Regions from separate parts of the Thermosipho globiformans genome, predicted to be linked through region 3. Evidence: riboswitches for the same ligand, from Rfam matches in the RefSeq annotation. Region 3 holds a riboswitch; each other region holds the start of a gene.
The links. Region 3 has a riboswitch for cobalamin ahead of EO083_RS06205 (GIY-YIG nuclease family protein). Riboswitches for the same ligand answer to the same signal wherever they lie in the genome.

Region 1 (5,694 bases), on a different contig from region 3:
AGCTACTCTTGTATTTCTTATATAATCAAGTAATGTTGTCTTACCATGGTCAACGTGCCCCATTACTGTAACTACTGGTGGTCTTTCTTTTAAATTTTCGGGATCTTTGTATTTTTCTTCAAAGTATTTTTCTATCTCATTTAAAGGATTTTCTATAACTTCTTCCTTTTCCTCAGTTTCAAATGAAATCCTCACATCATACATTTTGGCAATTTTTTTCGCAAGTTGCAGATTGAGCGACTGACCTGGTTTCAGGATTTCACCTTTCATAAAAAAGTCCTGTATAATCCTATTTTGTGGAACTCCAATTTTTTCAGCAAATTTGTCCAATTTTAGATCTTCTTCTGTTATTTTTACTGAATTTTTCTTTTTGTTTGTTTGTATCTTTTCTAAAGAACCTTCTTTGTTTTTAAAGTGTTTTCCATTAACTTCTTCATCAATTTCTTCATATTCTTCATACTCTTCAATAAGTTCCTCTTCTTCCTCTTGAGTTCCATACATCTCAAGAAGAAGATTAACTGTTTCTTCATCGATATAGCTCATGTGACTTTTTATCTCTATTCCTAGCTCATGTAACTCCTTCATCAATTCTCTTGTATCCATTTCTAGTTGTCTTGCAAGCTCATATACTCTTAATCGAGCCAATAGAATCACCTCCAAAACTTTCTCTACTTCTGCTTCGTCTTTTTCATAAATTCATGCTCTTTTTCAATTTCAACTATTAAATCTGATAGTTTCCATTCTAAATTAGTTGGGGTCGTCGTTGCAAAAATCAGCTCCTTTTCTGGAAAATTATCTTTCAATAACTTTATTAATTTAAATAATTCATCTCTCTGTTCAAAACCATGTATAATTAAAAAAGCCTTTTCTTTCATATATTTCCTTCCTTTCTATAACTTTAAATCTTTCAAAGAATTTTGTGCTTTAACTATTGAACGTATGACTTCACTAATCGTATTAAATTCCTTAGAAGTTTCACCTAAAATTTCTACTGCATTTGACAACAATTTATATTCATTTTCCAAACTTTCACTCGTATCTTCATACAATTTTTTGGAGCTTACTAACACCTGAATATTCTTTTTCATATAATTTAATGCTTCGCTTAACGAATTTTGAACTGCACTAAATAGTCCCTCTATTTGTTTTAACGAATTAATAGATTCATTTACAGAATTTGAAATTTCAGAAATTATCTTTGAAATATTAGCGGATGTTTCTTGTGATTCTTCTGCCAACTTTTGAATTTCAGATGCTACAACAGAAAATCCTTTTCCATATTCTCCTGCTCTTGCAGCTTCAATAGATGCATTTAATGCCAATAAATTTGTTTGTTTTGCAATTCTTTGTATAGCTTTTACAAGCTCCTCTACTTTTGAAAATTTTTCAAAAGTTTCAGATGTTTTACCAATTGTATCTTTAAATTTTAATGAAACATTATCAACATCTGTTCCAAGACTTTTTAAATCATCATTAATTTTCTGATTAACTTCTGTAGCATATTCTACGTTTTCAACTATACTTTTGCTTTCTTTTGAAAAATTCTCAAGAAGCTTAAAAATATTATCATTTAATTCTTCAAATCTACCTGTAATCTTTTCTATATCCTCCTTTATATCAGTTATCCTAGAAACTAATACCTCATCCAACTGCGACATAAAAGATAACATTAAATTTTGCACATAAAAAGCCGATGATAAAGTATTTAAAGTTTTTTTATCTATTTTCATACCTATCATCTCCCGTAAAATTGTTCAATTATATCGCTACCGCATTTCAATGTCTTAAACCAATTCAAAAATTCTTTGGCAACACTTCCCTTTAAAACAGCACCATGCTGTGGAGCAATCATATCAATTTCATATTCTGATACTCTATCAACCCAAATCTTACAAGCAGCATTTGAACTCATATATCTTTTATGAAAGCCTTCCATTGCACTTACTAGATTTTTAAAGTCACCTTCATATACTTGTACTCTTTGACTAAACGGTAGTAAAGAAACTCCTATATCACCACTGAATAATATTTTAGAGATTGGATCATAGACATTAAAGTGACCTGGAGCATGCAAAAAATGTGCCGGAACAAAATCAAGTGTATATCCGGAAAATCTAACACCTTTCTCCCCTCTATCCTTTAGTCCAACTATTCTGTTTTTATCAAAAACACCAAAATGAGGTAAAAATCTTATCCAAAGTTCTGAAATATAAATTTTTGCTCTGCTTGCTATTGTAAGCCACATTGTTATTCCAGAAGAAACATCGGGGTCTTGGTGGGAATAAAAGATCCCTTCTATATTTTCAGGAGCAATAATTTCAGATACATTTGCAAGTACCCTTGGGAAAACATGTGCTCCACCTGGATCTAATAAAAATCCTTTATTATCATGGACAATTAAATATTGATTAGTTGGGACCATATTTGGCTCCTCTGTTTCTTCCCATCCAAGAAGGTAATATTTATGCTTGCCATCATCATATAAACAAATACTATTCATATTTTCCCCTCCCTTTCTATCCCTTTTATTATTTATTATACCAGAAAAATGAGCATTTTTCAGTTTTTTAGAATTATAAAAATATTAACATTATAAACTTTGATATTTATAAATATTTAATGTTATTAACCTTATTTTTACTTGAAATCTATTACGCAATGTTATAGAATAAGATGCTAAATGAATTGTTAATTTATAGACAAGGAGGTTGATCATGGAAAAATCACAGGAAAGGTTAATACTTTTAACAGGATTATTTACCGCCGTCATTATCATCTCAAACATAATAGCAGGAAAACTAGTTAATATTGGCCCATTTGTCATCACTTTATCAGTTTTAATTTATCCACTCAGTTTTGGTATATCTAATATTATATTTGAAGTTTACGGAGCTAATATGGCCAAAAAGGTTATCAAAGTTGGATTTTTAGCCTCACTAATCTTAGTTGCATATTCATATTTAGTGATATTTTATCCTCCATCAAATATTTTTAATAAAAACGATGCCTATGTAATAGTGTTTAATTCGACTCCACGAATAATATTAGCAAGCTTTTTAGCGTATCTTTCAGCACAATATACTAATATTTGGGCTTTTAATTTGCCTAAAAAATTATTTAACTATGGAAATGTTACCTTTAGAAATACTTTTTCAATGATAATAACTCAATTTGTAGATTCTATAGTTTTCGTTGTAGTATCCTTTTTCGGCTCATACGATCTTAACGTACTGTTTAACATGATATTATCACAGTACATAGTAAAGCTGGCTCTATCAATTTTCAATAGTCCAATAATTAATATGAGCGTTAAAAAAATTAAAAACGAATTTGCTTTCGAAGAATAATACGCAATTAATTGGCCTTTTTTAAAATAATTAAAGATTACAAAAATTATAATTTTTGTTATAATTTTCTAGAAAAGTGAATATTATTTTGGAATAAAGGTGCCTATTTGGCTTAAAAGGGAAGCTGGTGAAAATCCAGCGCGGCCCCGCCACTGTAACCGAGGACGAAATCCACAACATGCCACTGGGAAGTATTCCTGGGAAGGCGTGGAGAATAGGATGAATCGGAAGCCAGGAGACCTGCCTTTATTCCAAAGCGTTTCTCAATCTCGAGGGAAGATTGAGAAAAAATTTTTTATTCAATACTTTGGAGGTGAGATGGTGAAAATCCATGAGTTTGTTGGTAAAAAAATTTTAAAAGAGGCAGGGATTGAAACACCAAAAGGTTATATCATTAAAAACTTAGATAATTTACAAGTAAAATTCCTTCCTGCTGTATTAAAAAGTCAAGTCCTTGTTGGAAGTCGAATGAAAGCAGGTGGAATACTATTTGCAAACACAAAAGACGAATTTTTAACCAATGCGTCTGAATTATTGAAAAAAGAAATTCAAGGAGAAAAACCTTATGCAATTCTTGTTGAAGAAAAAATAAATATTAAACATGAATATTACATTTCTTTATATATTGATAGAATAGAAAAAGATATAAAAATACTTTTTTCAGAAAATGGTGGTATAGAAATTGAGAATAATAAAAATAATATTTTAAATCTAAGCATAAATGATTATAAAAAGCTTCCCGATAAATTTCACGATATTGTTATTAAGCTACATAAATTATTTACTGAAAAAGACCTGACCCTTCTTGAAATTAATCCTCTTGCAGAAGATGAAAATGGCAAGTTAATCGCGCTTGATTGTGTAATGCATCTTGATGACAATGCATTATTTAGACAAAAATGGGCTCAAGAATTTGTAAATGATTCATATCCATTTCATTTCGTAAAATTAGATGGTGATATTGGCATTATCGGTTGTGGAGCTGGAATAGTTATGGCAACAATGGATGCAGTAAATCTATATGGTGGAAAACCTGCCAACTTTTTGGATCTTGGTGGTGGTGCAAATTCAAATGTAACTTTAGAAGCATTGAGATTACTAAAGTCACTAAATGTAAAAAAAATCATAATGAATATATTCGGTGGTATTACAAAATGCGACGAAATAGCAAAAGCAATCGTAAAATTCAAAAACGAAAATAAAAATCTTCCTATATTTGTCAGAATAACCGGTACCAATGAAGAAGAAGCCAAACAAATATTAGACGAAAATAACATAGCTTATTTTGATGATATGTACGATATGATTAAATTTGCAATAAGGGGGAGTATCAATGATTAATGGAAATGAAAAAGTCTGTGTTCAAGGTATTACAGGAAAATATGGGAAATTTCACACGAAAAAAATGATTGAATATGGAACAAATATAGTTTGTGGAGTTTCAAAAAACAAAGCTGTAAAAAATGTTGAAAGTATACCTGTATTAGATAACATGTATGAAGCAGTTGAAAAATATAATTGCGATACTAGTTATAGTTTTCGTACCAGCACCTCACGCTAAAAGTGCTATATTTGAAGCCATTGATTCAGGAATAAAAAAAATTGTCACAATAACTGAACACATTCCAATTCACGATATGATCGAAATATATAAAAAAGTAAAAGAGAAAAATATAACATTTGTAGGTCCAAATTGTCCAGGAATTATTTTTCCAGGAATAAGCAAAATTGGTATAATGCCATCATCTGCTTTCAAACCTGGTGATATAGCAATTATTTCAAAAAGTGGTACTTTAATGTACGAAGTATCCAATTACCTTTCAAAAAAGTCCACTGGCATTAAAATTGCAATTGGATTAGGCGGTGATCCAATAATTGGAACATCAATTGATAAAGCTTTAGAATTTGTTGCGAATTTAAACCCAAGGAAAATTGTTATCATCAGTGAAATAGGCGGTAATGATGAAATAATAGGTATAGAAAAATTTTTAAAAAAAGGTTATAATGCTAATATACAAGTATTTTTTGCTGGAAGAACTGCTCCAAAAGGTAAAAGAATGGGACATGCAGGTGCTATTATTGAAGGCTATGAAGGTTCAATAGAATATAAAGAAAACAAATTAAATAATATGGGTATTTTTGTTGCTAAATACATTGAAGAATTATTGGAGGGGTAAAATGAGCAATCCATTTTTTCTATTATTCATCTCAATTTTAAATGGATTATTACTTGGAAAAATTCAATTTAAGAACTTTAAACTAGGTACTTCAGGTACACTTTTTGCTGGTCTTTTCTTTGGCTGGATGTTTCCATTATTTACAAACTCTCAAAAAGAATTAATTAACA
Region 2 (5,694 bases), on a different contig from region 3:
GAATAGGAATAATTCTTCTTCTATCTTCATAATCTCTTGGGAAAAAGTTTAAAAGTTGCTCAACATTATTCACATTAAGTTTTAAAAATTTTTGAGCTCTTTTTGGACCTATTCCTTTAACATACTTTATAGGCGTATCAAGTGGTTTTAAATCAGAAGATTTTTCAACTTTATAAACCAAATGCATCAACTTAAACCTTTTAACCATTCCTGGAATGTAACTCAATCTCTTTTGAATTCTTTTTTCTGGAAGATTTTTCATTTCAACAATGTATGTATAAAATTCCTGAAGCCTTTTGAAAACTTCAGGATCTTCTTTTAAAGGATCATCTATTTTTTCAAAATTATCCTCCACATATTCAATTAAAGCTTTGTGATCTTTTATATTCAATATTTCATCTAAAAAGTCTTCGATTAACAATGGAATATACATTCCTTCATCCTCTCACAAGTATTTCTTCAGAAACTATTTGTCCACTATCCATTTTAATAATTCTATGTGCCCGTTTTGCAACATTTATATCGTGAGTTACAATAACAAATGTTGTTCCAAGCTCTTTATTCATATCAATGATTAAATCAATTATCTCTTGACTATTCTTTGTATCAAGCGCCCCAGTTGGTTCATCTGCCCAAACAATCTTTGGATTATTAATTAATGCCCTTGCAATAGCCACTCTTTGTTGCTCACCACCAGACATTTCTGATGGATATGCATTCTTCCTATGAAGTATATGTAACCTTTCAAGCCACTCAAGAGCTTTTTTTCTAATCTCGGTTGGAGTTCCGTTCTTTGAAATCAGCAAAGGAATTTCAACATTTTCAACAGCTGTCAGAACTGGTATAAGATTAAAAAATTGGAAAATAAATCCCATGTTTTCAGATCTAAAAATTGTTTTTTCCTCTTCATTCATTCTGTCAAGCCTTTTCCCAAGAACTTCAACTTCACCTGATGTTGGCTCATCAAGTCCTGAAAGACAATTTAAAAGAGTAGTTTTACCACAACCAGATGGTCCCAAAATAGCTAGAATTTCTCCTTCATTTATTTCAAGATTAACACCTTTTAAAGCTTCAAATTTTTCCTTTTTACCATACACTTTTGTTAAATTTTTTGCCCTTACTATCATTATTTCATCTCCATGATATAATTTTCTTGTATATATTATAACATTAGGAGGGATATAGTGAAGTCAACAATTGTTTTAAATGGTAATATTGATGAAACATTAGTTTTAAACACAAACCATATAATAGCTGTTGATGGTGGAGCAAAGTTACTTAAAAAAAGAAATATATTGCCAGACATCGTAATAGGCGATCTTGACTCTATTGACAAAGAAACGATAGATTTTTTCAAAAAACAATCTGTGAAAATTATTGAATACCCCAGAGAAAAGGACGAAACAGATTGTGAACTTGCTATAAAATATGCTCTTGAAAACGGTTTTAAAGAAATAGAAATAATAAATTTTCAAGGTGAAAGGATAGATATGATATTTGCACTCTATGGGCTTTTAAAAAAATTTGATGCAAATATTTATTTAAATTCTGAAAAGTTAGAATCTGCAATTTTAAAAGAAAATAACGCACTTGAAAAAGAAGTTAAAATAGGTGAAACATGGTCTTTTATTCCTTTGTGTAATGCAACTTTTACGATAGAAGGCTTTAAATACCCCTTCAATGGTAACATGAGTATAGAAAATCCAATAGGTGTAAGTAACGAAACAACAGCTGAAAAAATAAAAATACATGTAGAAAAAGGAGAGGTGATTTATTTCAGATGGAAGAAAAAACCGTTGTAATATTAGGAGCAACTGGCTCAATAGGAATGCAAACTCTTGAAGTAATTAAAAAACTTGATAACTTTAGAGTGAAAGGTATAGCTTTCGGAAAAAATGCTGCTCTTGCTGAAAAAATTATAAAAGATTTCAAAATAGAGTACTTTTACTCCTCTGTAAAATCTAATGTAAGCTCTATAAAAGATATGGTGGCAAAAATCCGCCCTGATATTGTAGTTGCTGCAATACCTGGTTTTGAAGGTGTTCTTGCAACAATTGACTCTATACCTTACACAAAAAGACTTGCACTTGCAACAAAGGAAGCTTTAGTCTGTGCAGGTCCATTTGTAAAAAAAGCATGCAAAGAAAATAACGTTGAATTAATACCAGTTGATAGCGAACATTCTGCAATTTTTCAGATATTTGATGAAAATGTGGTAAAGATATTAATAACTGCATCTGGCGGTGCAGTAAGAGATAAAGAAAATATAGATGATTTATCAGTCGAAGATATATTAAATCACCCTGTTTGGAGTATGGGTAAAAAAATAACCGTAGATTCTTCAACAATGGTAAATAAAGCATTTGAAGTAATTGAAGCTTTCGAACTCTTTGAATTGGAAAATATTGAAGTAAAAATACATCCTACCGGAACAGTTCATGGAGCTGTATTTTTAAAAGATGGAACTGTAAAGATTCATTTTGGATTCCCAGACATGAAAATTCCAATTTCTTATTCACTAAGTTATCCGAATAGATTATACGAAAATAAAAACTGGCCAAATTTTGAAAGTAAAAATTTTATATTTGAAGATGTAAATCCATCAAAATACCCGGCATTTTTCTACGGAAAAAATGTAATTAAAGATCTTGCAAAAAGAATAGCCTTTAATGCAGCTGACGAAATAGCTGTAGAAAAATTCCTAAATGGGCAAATAAAATTTTCAAAAATAGCTGATATAGTTATAAACACATGCGAAAAAATAGATGGAAATATAAATGATTTTAAAGAAATCTTTGAAATAGACAAAATTGCAAGACAAATTGCAAAAGAACAATATTAGTGTTATAATCTATTTACAGGCAACTTAATATTTTCCCTTTCAAATAAGGGAAGCCGGTGAAAGTCCGGCACGGGGACGCCACCGTAACCGGGGACGAAATCCACAAAATGCCACTGGGATATTTCCTGGGAAGGCGTGGAGAGTAGGATGATCCGGAAGTCGGGATACCTTATTTGAAAGGAAAGCAATCCACCTTTGCGGTCCCTAAGGGTGGGCGTTTTTCTTTAAAATATTATATAGGAGGGATAAAGGATGAAAAGATGGGTTATTTTCTTAAGTGTCTTGTTAACTACATTTATATTTGCACTATCTATTGTTGATGATGCTGGAAGATTGGTAAACTTTGATAAAATACCGGAAAGAATAGTTTCTGCTGCTCCAAGTTCCACAAAATTTCTTGTAAAACTTGGTCTTGGAGAAAATATAGTTGGTGTTACAGATTGGGATTCTTTTAATGCTGAAAAAATTGGAAATATGGTACCGCTAAACATAGAAAAAATTATTTCATTAAATCCTGACATTGTAATCACTTTCGGGGGCTTTCAACTTCCAGAAGTTCAAAAGTTAGAAAAATTCGGTATTAAGGCACTTGTTTTAAATCCAACAACACTAAATGACGTTGCAAGAGATGTAATGCTCCTTGGAAATGTATTTGGTAAAGAACAAATAGCATCTGAAATTGCAAATAAAATAAAACAAACAATTTCAGAATATGGTGCAAAAAGCTCAAAAGTACCTCTTGAAAAAAGGCCAAAAGTCTTTTTCACAATAACGGTTCCAAATAATGAAACAAAAGATCTCTGGACTGCAGGAACTGGCTCTTACGTAAATGAATTGATTACATATGCAGGTGGGGTAAATATCTGTGCTCCTTATTCTGGAAATAATGGATGGTTCTCTGTAAATTGGGAATTTTTAACATACAATGATCCTGATATAATAATTGTTGCATCATACATTAGTCCAGATGAAACCATAAAGCAAATAAAATCGCATGAAATATTTAAAAATCTTAAGGCAGTTAAAAACGACAAAGTATTTGTTATTGATGGTAACGACATAAGCTCAATATCCCCAGATATAGTCAAATACCTTGAAATTTTCTATAATTTCTTTTATGGAGGAAAATAATGACTAAAATAAACATTTATAAGGCTGGAAGGATCATCCTTCCAGTCTTGTTCTTCTTAGTAATCCTTATAAACCTTTCTATAGGAACTGTGAAAGTTCCAATTTCTCAAATTTTTAATCCTGAAAATGAGCAAATAAAATTCCTCATATGGAACGTTAGATTCCCAAGAATATTAATGAGCCTTATAGCTGGTTCAGGTCTTGCGCTTGTTGGAAATATCTATCAAACAATAATGAAAAATCCACTTGTTGATCCATATCTAATTGGTACATCTTCAGGAGCTGGTTTTGGTGCTGTTTTAGCACTCTATGTTGCTGTGTCATTGAACAGAACTGTCAGTGTTAACGTATTTTCTTTTGCATTTTCATTACTTGCTTCACTATTAACAATTATTCTTGCAAAAAGAAAGAGAATAATTCCTATCACACACCTTATTCTTTCAGGTGTATTAATTAGTACTATATTTTCATCCGCAACAATCTTACTAATAAATCTCTCACGTAAAACTTTAACAAGCGCATATGTTTGGCTTTTTGGAAGCCTTTCGGGTACGACAATGAATGATTTAATAATTCCAGCAATATCGGTAATTGTATTGTTTTCTATTGCATTAATAAAAAACAGAGAACTCGATGCAATTGCTTTAGGCGAAGAGGAAGCTAAAATTCTTGGTGTTGAAGTTGAAAAAATAAAGTGGTTTTTTTATTTAGCTGGTTCTTTTGTAATCTCTGTGATTGTCTCAAAAACTGGAATAATTGGCTTTGTGGGATTAATAATTCCTCATGCAACAAGAATTCTCACGGGGGCAAAACATAAATATAGCCTTATTGGCAGTGTCCTACTTGGTGGAATTTTTCTCTCCTTTTCTGATACCATATCTAGAACTATAGCTTCTCCCATTGAAGTTCCAATAGGTGTTGTTACATCGTTTATCGGTGCACCATTAATGTTCATCCTTCTTAAAAAACAAAAATAATAGTATAATATCTTTTGAGGTGAAAAAATGAAAATTCTTACAAAGAATTCTCTTAAAAAGTTAGAGAATATTAAGTTATTTGTTCTTGACATTGATGGTACTTTTTCCTTAAGTGGAAAACTTTTTCCTGGTTCAATTGAATTTGCAAACACTGTTTTTAAAGCAAACAAAAAATTTGTTTTCTTAACAAACAATTCAAACAAATCAATTGATGATTATTTATTAGAATTTAAAAATGCTGGACTTTCAATAAATGCTGACCAAATTTTTACTGCTGGGATCGAAACTGCTGAATATTTGCTTGAAAAATTTGGACCCAAAAAAATATATCTTGTAGGAAACAAGGCAATTAAACAAGTATTTGAAAATATTGGACATAAGGTAGTAGATAGTGAAGAACCTGATATTGTTGTTGTTACATTTGATACTACTTTAAACTATGAAAAACTTGCAAAGGCTTGTAGTTATGTTTCAAAAGGAAAGCTATTTGTTTTAACAAACCCTGACCTAAATTGTCCATCAAAAGATGGGCCTATTCCCGATACAGGAGCAATTGCAAGTATAATCACAAAGGCCACCGGGAAAGAACCCGATATAATATTTGGAAAACCAGATCCATTAATTCTTGAAATGATCATGCAAAAAAATAATGTAAAAAAAGAAGAAACATGTGTAATTGGTGATAGACTCTATACAGATATTCTTCTTGGCAAAAGAGCTGGTGTGCTGACCATTTTAGTTTTA
Region 3 (5,694 bases):
TTATCACAAAAAATATCTTTTTAAAAAAAACACTTAGGAAAATTTCTAAAGATGTATTGACTGAATTTGAAAAAATTAAAAGAAAGATCTACTTTTTAGAATACAATGGAGTATTTACATCTTCATTTTCCTCTAACTCGAATATAATAGATCTTTTATTCTTATACTTTCTTGAAAGACTCAAAAACGAAAAATTCATTATATACGATGAAAAAAGAAAGATCGTTATTACATACAATAACAAAACAAGAAAAGTCTTAAAAGAAAATAGAGTGAATCTTTTCCTACAAAGCTTCGATCCTGCTCTGCATCTTTGGAATATATATCAAAAAAGTATTATCGCATAACTATTTTTTCCTCTTCATTTTATACATTAAATCATCTGCATCCCTAATAGCATTGTCTATATTATCATCTTCAATCTTTGAAATACCCCAAGAAAATGTTGGTGAAAATTCAAAGGAATTTTTAAACTCTTCAAGAATTTTTTTCATTAAATCTTCTGCTACATTCTTATCTTTATTTTTCAAAACAACTAAAAACTCATCACCACCCATTCTAACAAGAAGATCTGAAGAGCTAATATGCGACTTAATTATACTTGAAAGTTTTTGTAATACCTTGTCTCCAACATCATGACCCAGCGTGTCATTGATTTGCTTAAATTTATTTAGATCAACAAAAACCAATACATCTCCTTTTTTCAAAAAATTATTATTTAAAACTCCACGGTTATACGCACCAGTTAGTTTATCTATAATACTTTGTGCATATAATATATTTACCTCTGTAGATTTTTCTTTATATTCAAAAAGAATATTTGATGCAAAACTCAAATAAATTGCAATTATTCCATACGGTGAAAAAAATCTTGTCGGAATTTTCAAAACCATAACCAACGCATCATGAAATACGGTTATTGCAAAAAATGAAGAAAAAAGCATATCAAGAGGTATATACGCCCTAAAAGTTATATATACTATATATAATGCATCTACTATCAAAAGAGGTGATACATATGTTGAAACAATTTTCAATTGATATTCGGAAAGCGTTAGTAGAGGTAAAAAACCTGCTGTAAAATTTAAAGCCGCTACAATTTTTCCTACTTTACCAACCTTTGAAAAATTATAAGTTTCAAATCCAACAATTATTAATAAAAGTGAAAAATACGCAGATGCTATAAATAACTTCCTTATAGGAAACCAAAAAGCTTCAAACGACACAAGATCAAAAACCCATATAGAGGCAAAAATACTAGAAAGTCCAAAATATATATATGCATTTTTTCTTGAAAGTAATGTTGTATTTTTTGAAAGCATTAAAAGTAATATTCCAAGTGTTAAAACAAGCCCTATAGATATATTTATTAAATTATCTGATAAAAACTTTAAACAGATATATTTTATCCTTTCATTTCTATCTATCAAATAAAAACTATCAAGTCCAATTGAATAAACACCGCTAATCTCAACTTTCAAAGTTTTTATATTCTCCGGAATTTCAAACAAAAAAGGAATAAACCAAGAATGTGCATTCCTGTCATTGAACCCATATTTTCCAATTAATTTCCCCGAAGAATACACTTTAATATACGAACATTCAACATATGGAAAATACACATACTCATATCCATTTGGAATTTTAAATTCTAAATTAATAGTTTTCCTAGAATTTAACACTAATGAAATAGGAAGTTTTATTCCATTCTCTGCTTCTTCAATTTTTACTCCTTTTGGATGTGAAAAATAATAAAACAACATTGGAAATAATAAAAAAATCAAAAAAGCAATTAAAAAATATTTTAGATAAAATTTAACCATTTATACGCCTCCTATACCCACGTATAATTTTATCATAAAAAAAGCTGAAAATTCGACAAAAAAATTTCAGATTTATATAACAATCTTTAATATTGAGATTCTTCAAAAATTCACATTTTTCAGCAAAGAACAAATCAAAAAATCATATTTTTACAAGATTCAACAATTTTACAGTGTTTGACATAAAAAGAAAGATAGAATATAATTTTAATGTATCGGGGTGTAGCGCAGTTGGCTAGCGCGCTTGCATGGGGCGCAAGAGGTCGCTGGTTCAAGTCCAGTCACCCCGACCAAAAGGCCGGGTAATCCGGCCTTTTATAGTATATAATATAGAAAACCATCATAGGTTAAGGGAACGCCGGTGAAAGGCCGGGGCTGCCCAGCAACCGTAACCGGGGACGAAATCCACAGAATGCCACTGGGAGTATTTCCTGGGAAGGCGTGGAGAGTAGGTTGATCCGGGAGCCGGGAGACCTGCCTATGATGAAAGTTACTTCCCGAATGCTAGGGCATTTCGGGGAAATTTTTGTTTTTATTAAGGTGAAAATATGAAAGGATGCTACTTACTATTAATTGAATTGCCAATAGATACCAAAATAAAAAAATGGAATCTAAAAAAAGGTACTTACGTATATGTGGGCTCTGCTATGAACAATCTTGAAAAAAGAGTATCTAGGCACTTGTCCAAAAATAAAAAGTTACACTGGCATATCGATTATCTTCTTGATAAATCAAGCGTAAAATCAGTTATAATGGTTTCTTCAAATACAAAATGTGAGGAAAAGATTTCACTCTACATGTCTCAATTTTTTACAGGTCCTAAAGGGTTTGGCAGTTCCGATTTAAGAGTGCAGACTAATCTATATTATATAGATAATTTTAATAAATTTTCAAAAATACTTTCTAACATACTCAAGGGGGAATTAAAATGAATGAGGCAGGGTATCTTGAAGAACTTGCTAATAAACTTTTTAAAATAAAAAAGCAAACTCCATTGCCTATGTTCAAGGACAAAAGAGTTTATGTTTTTGCTGCAGATCATGGAGTAGTACAAAACGGAGTTTCCGCATATCCTAAAAACGTCACCTACCAAATGGTTTTAAATTATTTTAAAGGTGGTGCAGGCATAAATGTCTTTGCAAGGCATATGGGACTTAAATTTTTTGTGGTGGACAGTGGTGTAGATTATGATTTTGAAGATAATCCTTCATTGGTAAAAATGAAAGTAGGATATGGTACAAAAGATTTTTCAAAGGGACCTGCAATGACAAGAGAAGAAGCAATTAGGTGTATTGAATATGGAATGAAAGTTGCAAAAAAAGCTATAAAGCAAGGTGCTGATTTACTTGTAATAGGTGATAAAGGTATCGGTAATACAACAACAGCAACAGCAATATTTGCTGCATTTGGTTTTGATGTGGATAAAATAACCGATATTGGAACACCTATACCTCCTTCTTCCGTAATAAAGAAAAGAAATATTGTAAAAAAAGCTTTGAAAATAAATAGACCAAACCCAAATGATCCAATTGATGTTCTCTCAAAGGTTGGCGGATACTGCATAGGACAAATGGCAGGTTTTATCTTAGAAGCTTTTAAAAATAAAGTCCCTGTGGTTGTAGACGGATTTCCAACAACCGCTGGATTTTACCTAGCGTATAAGATAAATGAAAAAGTTTTAGATTACGCCTTTTTCGGACATTTATCAAAAGTAAAAGGGCATAAAATCATTTTAGATAGCCTAGGCGTAAGACCTATTTTAGATCTTGATATGAGACTTGGCGAAGGAACTGGAGCAGCTTTATCTGTTTATTTAATAGAAGCTGCTATAAAATACTTTAACTTTAAAAATAAAAAGGTGATATCATGATAACTCTTATAACTGGTGGTGTAAAATCAGGAAAAAGTAGTTTTGCTTTAAAGTTATCAGAAAACTTTGAAAAAAAGGCATTTATTGCAACTGGCGTTGCTTTTGATGAAGAGATGAAAAAAAGAATAGAAAAGCACAAACAAGAAAGAATAGGTTTTGACACTTTTGAAGAACCAATAGAGATCTATAAAATCATTGAAAGTCTAAATCAAAAGTATGAAGTTGCAATACTTGACTGCCTTACAACCTACCTTGGAAACCTATTTTATTATGAAAAAGATATAGAATATTATACAAAAAAACTCATTGATTCACTACAAAGAATCAATTACAACTTAATTATCATCACAAATGAAGTAGGATGGGGAATAATACCAGAAAACAAACTTTCAAGAAAATATGTAGACATCTTGGGACTGCTCAACAAAAAAGTTGCATCACTTTCAGATAATGTCTATTTAATGGTATCGGGGATAGGGGTGAAAATAAAATGAAAATAGGAACCACTTCATGGCTTATTCCTGGAGGTTATCTTGAAAATGTTAAACTAGTTGCTGAAATAGTCGATTTTGTAGAACTTCTTGTTTTTTCATTTGACAAGGAAACAAGACATATGCTAAAAAATGAACTTCCAGAACTTTATAAAATCTCAAAAAAATACGGGTTAGAATATACCGTACATCTTCCAACAGACTGTATAAACAACGTTGAAGAGGCATTTAATTTTTTTGAAGAAAGTAACTTACCAATATTAAATTATGTTGCCCACCCAATAGATTGTATAGAACCTTTGTTGAAAAAATCAGACAAAATTTCCGTTGAAAATCTAAAAAAAGACATTTTAATACACGATAGAACGGTATTTGATATTGGTCATCACATTTTAGGTATGAAAGTAACAAAAGAATTTTTCGAAAATACCGTAGAATTTCATTTAATGGGAGTAAAAGGTGATCAAGATCACTTAAAACTTGACAAAGAAACTCTTTTACTTTCAAAAGAATACATGAAATTAATGCCAAATCTTAAATATATATGTTTTGAAGTCTTCGATCTTAACGACTTTTTAGATTCCTACAACCTCTGGAGGGAAAATTTATGATAAAAAATTTTCTTCTTTCACTTTCCTTTATCTCAAGACTGCCATTAAATATTAAAGTAAATGACTTTGATAGAAGGGTTAAAAAACTTCCAGGCTTTTTTCCGCTAGTAGGTTACATAGTTGGCAGCATATATTATCTTGGAGGATTATCAAATAACCTGGCACTTAAAGTCTTTTTCCTTGTGTTAGCCTTTTATTTTTTCGACCTCTTCCATTTCGATGGATTTTTAGATACACTCGATGGTTTTTTAAACCAATCAACCAAAGAAAAAAGATTAGAAATTATGAGCAAAGGAGACGTTGGACCATTTGCTGTTTTCTTTGGAACACTCTTTGTAGTAGTTTTCTGGCATCTTTATTTAAATGCAAAACCATTTCATTTCTTTATATCTTCAACATTTGGAAGATATTCTATGGTGCTTTTAATGGCATTTTCAAAGCCAGCCAAAAAAGAAGGACTTGGTGCATTGTTTTTTCCTTTTGAAAAAAAGAATTTATTATTTTCAACAATATTTACATTTTTCCTTATTATATTCTTTAAACAATATATCATTTCATTGACTGTAACCTTGATAACTACTTACTTAATATCAAAAATCGCTACTAACAAAATTGGTGGCGTAACAGGTGATGTGCTTGGTGGAACTTGTCTTTTCGTGCATGGCCTTATTTTGCTTATACTTGAGGTGGTATAGATGGTATTAATGGTACAAGGAACAGCCTCTAATGTTGGTAAAACCACCATTGCAACAGCTCTTTGCAGATATTTTGCAAAAAAAGGAGTAGACGTAGTACCGTTTAAAGCTCAAAATATTTCTCTAAACAGCATAGTAAGCGATGATGGTGGAGAGATGGCGATTGCACAATATATACAGGCAATTGCCTGCAACAAAAGACCA

Region 1: linked by a shared signal. The riboswitch ahead of EO083_RS08790 (ATP-grasp domain-containing protein) and the one ahead of EO083_RS06205 (GIY-YIG nuclease family protein) in region 3 are both predicted to bind cobalamin.
Region 2: linked by a shared signal. The riboswitch ahead of EO083_RS04390 (ABC transporter substrate-binding protein) and the one ahead of EO083_RS06205 (GIY-YIG nuclease family protein) in region 3 are both predicted to bind cobalamin.

The regions. Positions count from the first base shown of each region.
Region 1 covers NZ_BHXD01000014.1:29,446-35,139, forward strand. Annotated here, with positions in the region: gene infB (translation initiation factor IF-2) at 1-645, opposite strand, end outside; gene EO083_RS08770 (DUF3783 domain-containing protein) at 669-875, opposite strand; partial or broken gene EO083_RS10200 (methyl-accepting chemotaxis protein) at 891-1,370, opposite strand; gene EO083_RS08780 (oxygen-binding di-iron domain-containing protein) at 1,736-2,500, opposite strand; gene EO083_RS08785 (queuosine precursor transporter) at 2,715-3,347, shown strand; cobalamin riboswitch at 3,428-3,609, shown strand; gene EO083_RS08790 (ATP-grasp domain-containing protein) at 3,669-4,688, shown strand; gene EO083_RS10120 (hypothetical protein) at 4,681-4,908, shown strand; gene EO083_RS08795 (succinate--CoA ligase subunit alpha) at 4,844-5,524, shown strand; gene EO083_RS08800 (aspartate-alanine antiporter-like transporter) at 5,526-5,694, shown strand, end outside.
Region 2 covers NZ_BHXD01000004.1:52,744-58,437, reverse strand. Annotated here, with positions in the region: gene recG (ATP-dependent DNA helicase RecG) at 1-433, opposite strand, end outside; gene EO083_RS04405 (ABC transporter ATP-binding protein) at 438-1,127, opposite strand; gene EO083_RS04400 (thiamine diphosphokinase) at 1,185-1,802, shown strand; gene EO083_RS04395 (1-deoxy-D-xylulose-5-phosphate reductoisomerase) at 1,781-2,842, shown strand; cobalamin riboswitch at 2,867-3,032, shown strand; gene EO083_RS04390 (ABC transporter substrate-binding protein) at 3,095-3,973, shown strand; gene EO083_RS04385 (FecCD family ABC transporter permease) at 3,973-4,950, shown strand; gene EO083_RS04380 (HAD-IIA family hydrolase) at 4,978-5,694, shown strand, end outside.
Region 3 covers NZ_BHXD01000007.1:58,809-64,502, forward strand. Annotated here, with positions in the region: gene EO083_RS06190 (DUF4130 domain-containing protein) at 1-347, shown strand, start outside; gene EO083_RS06195 (GGDEF domain-containing protein) at 348-1,823, opposite strand; tRNA gene EO083_RS06200 (tRNA-Pro) at 2,040-2,116, shown strand; cobalamin riboswitch at 2,151-2,319, shown strand; gene EO083_RS06205 (GIY-YIG nuclease family protein) at 2,372-2,755, shown strand; gene cobT (nicotinate-nucleotide--dimethylbenzimidazole phosphoribosyltransferase) at 2,752-3,693, shown strand; gene cobU (bifunctional adenosylcobinamide kinase/adenosylcobinamide-phosphate guanylyltransferase) at 3,690-4,187, shown strand; gene cbiR (cobamide remodeling phosphodiesterase CbiR) at 4,184-4,795, shown strand; gene EO083_RS06225 (adenosylcobinamide-GDP ribazoletransferase) at 4,792-5,490, shown strand; gene EO083_RS06230 (cobyric acid synthase) at 5,491-5,694, shown strand, end outside.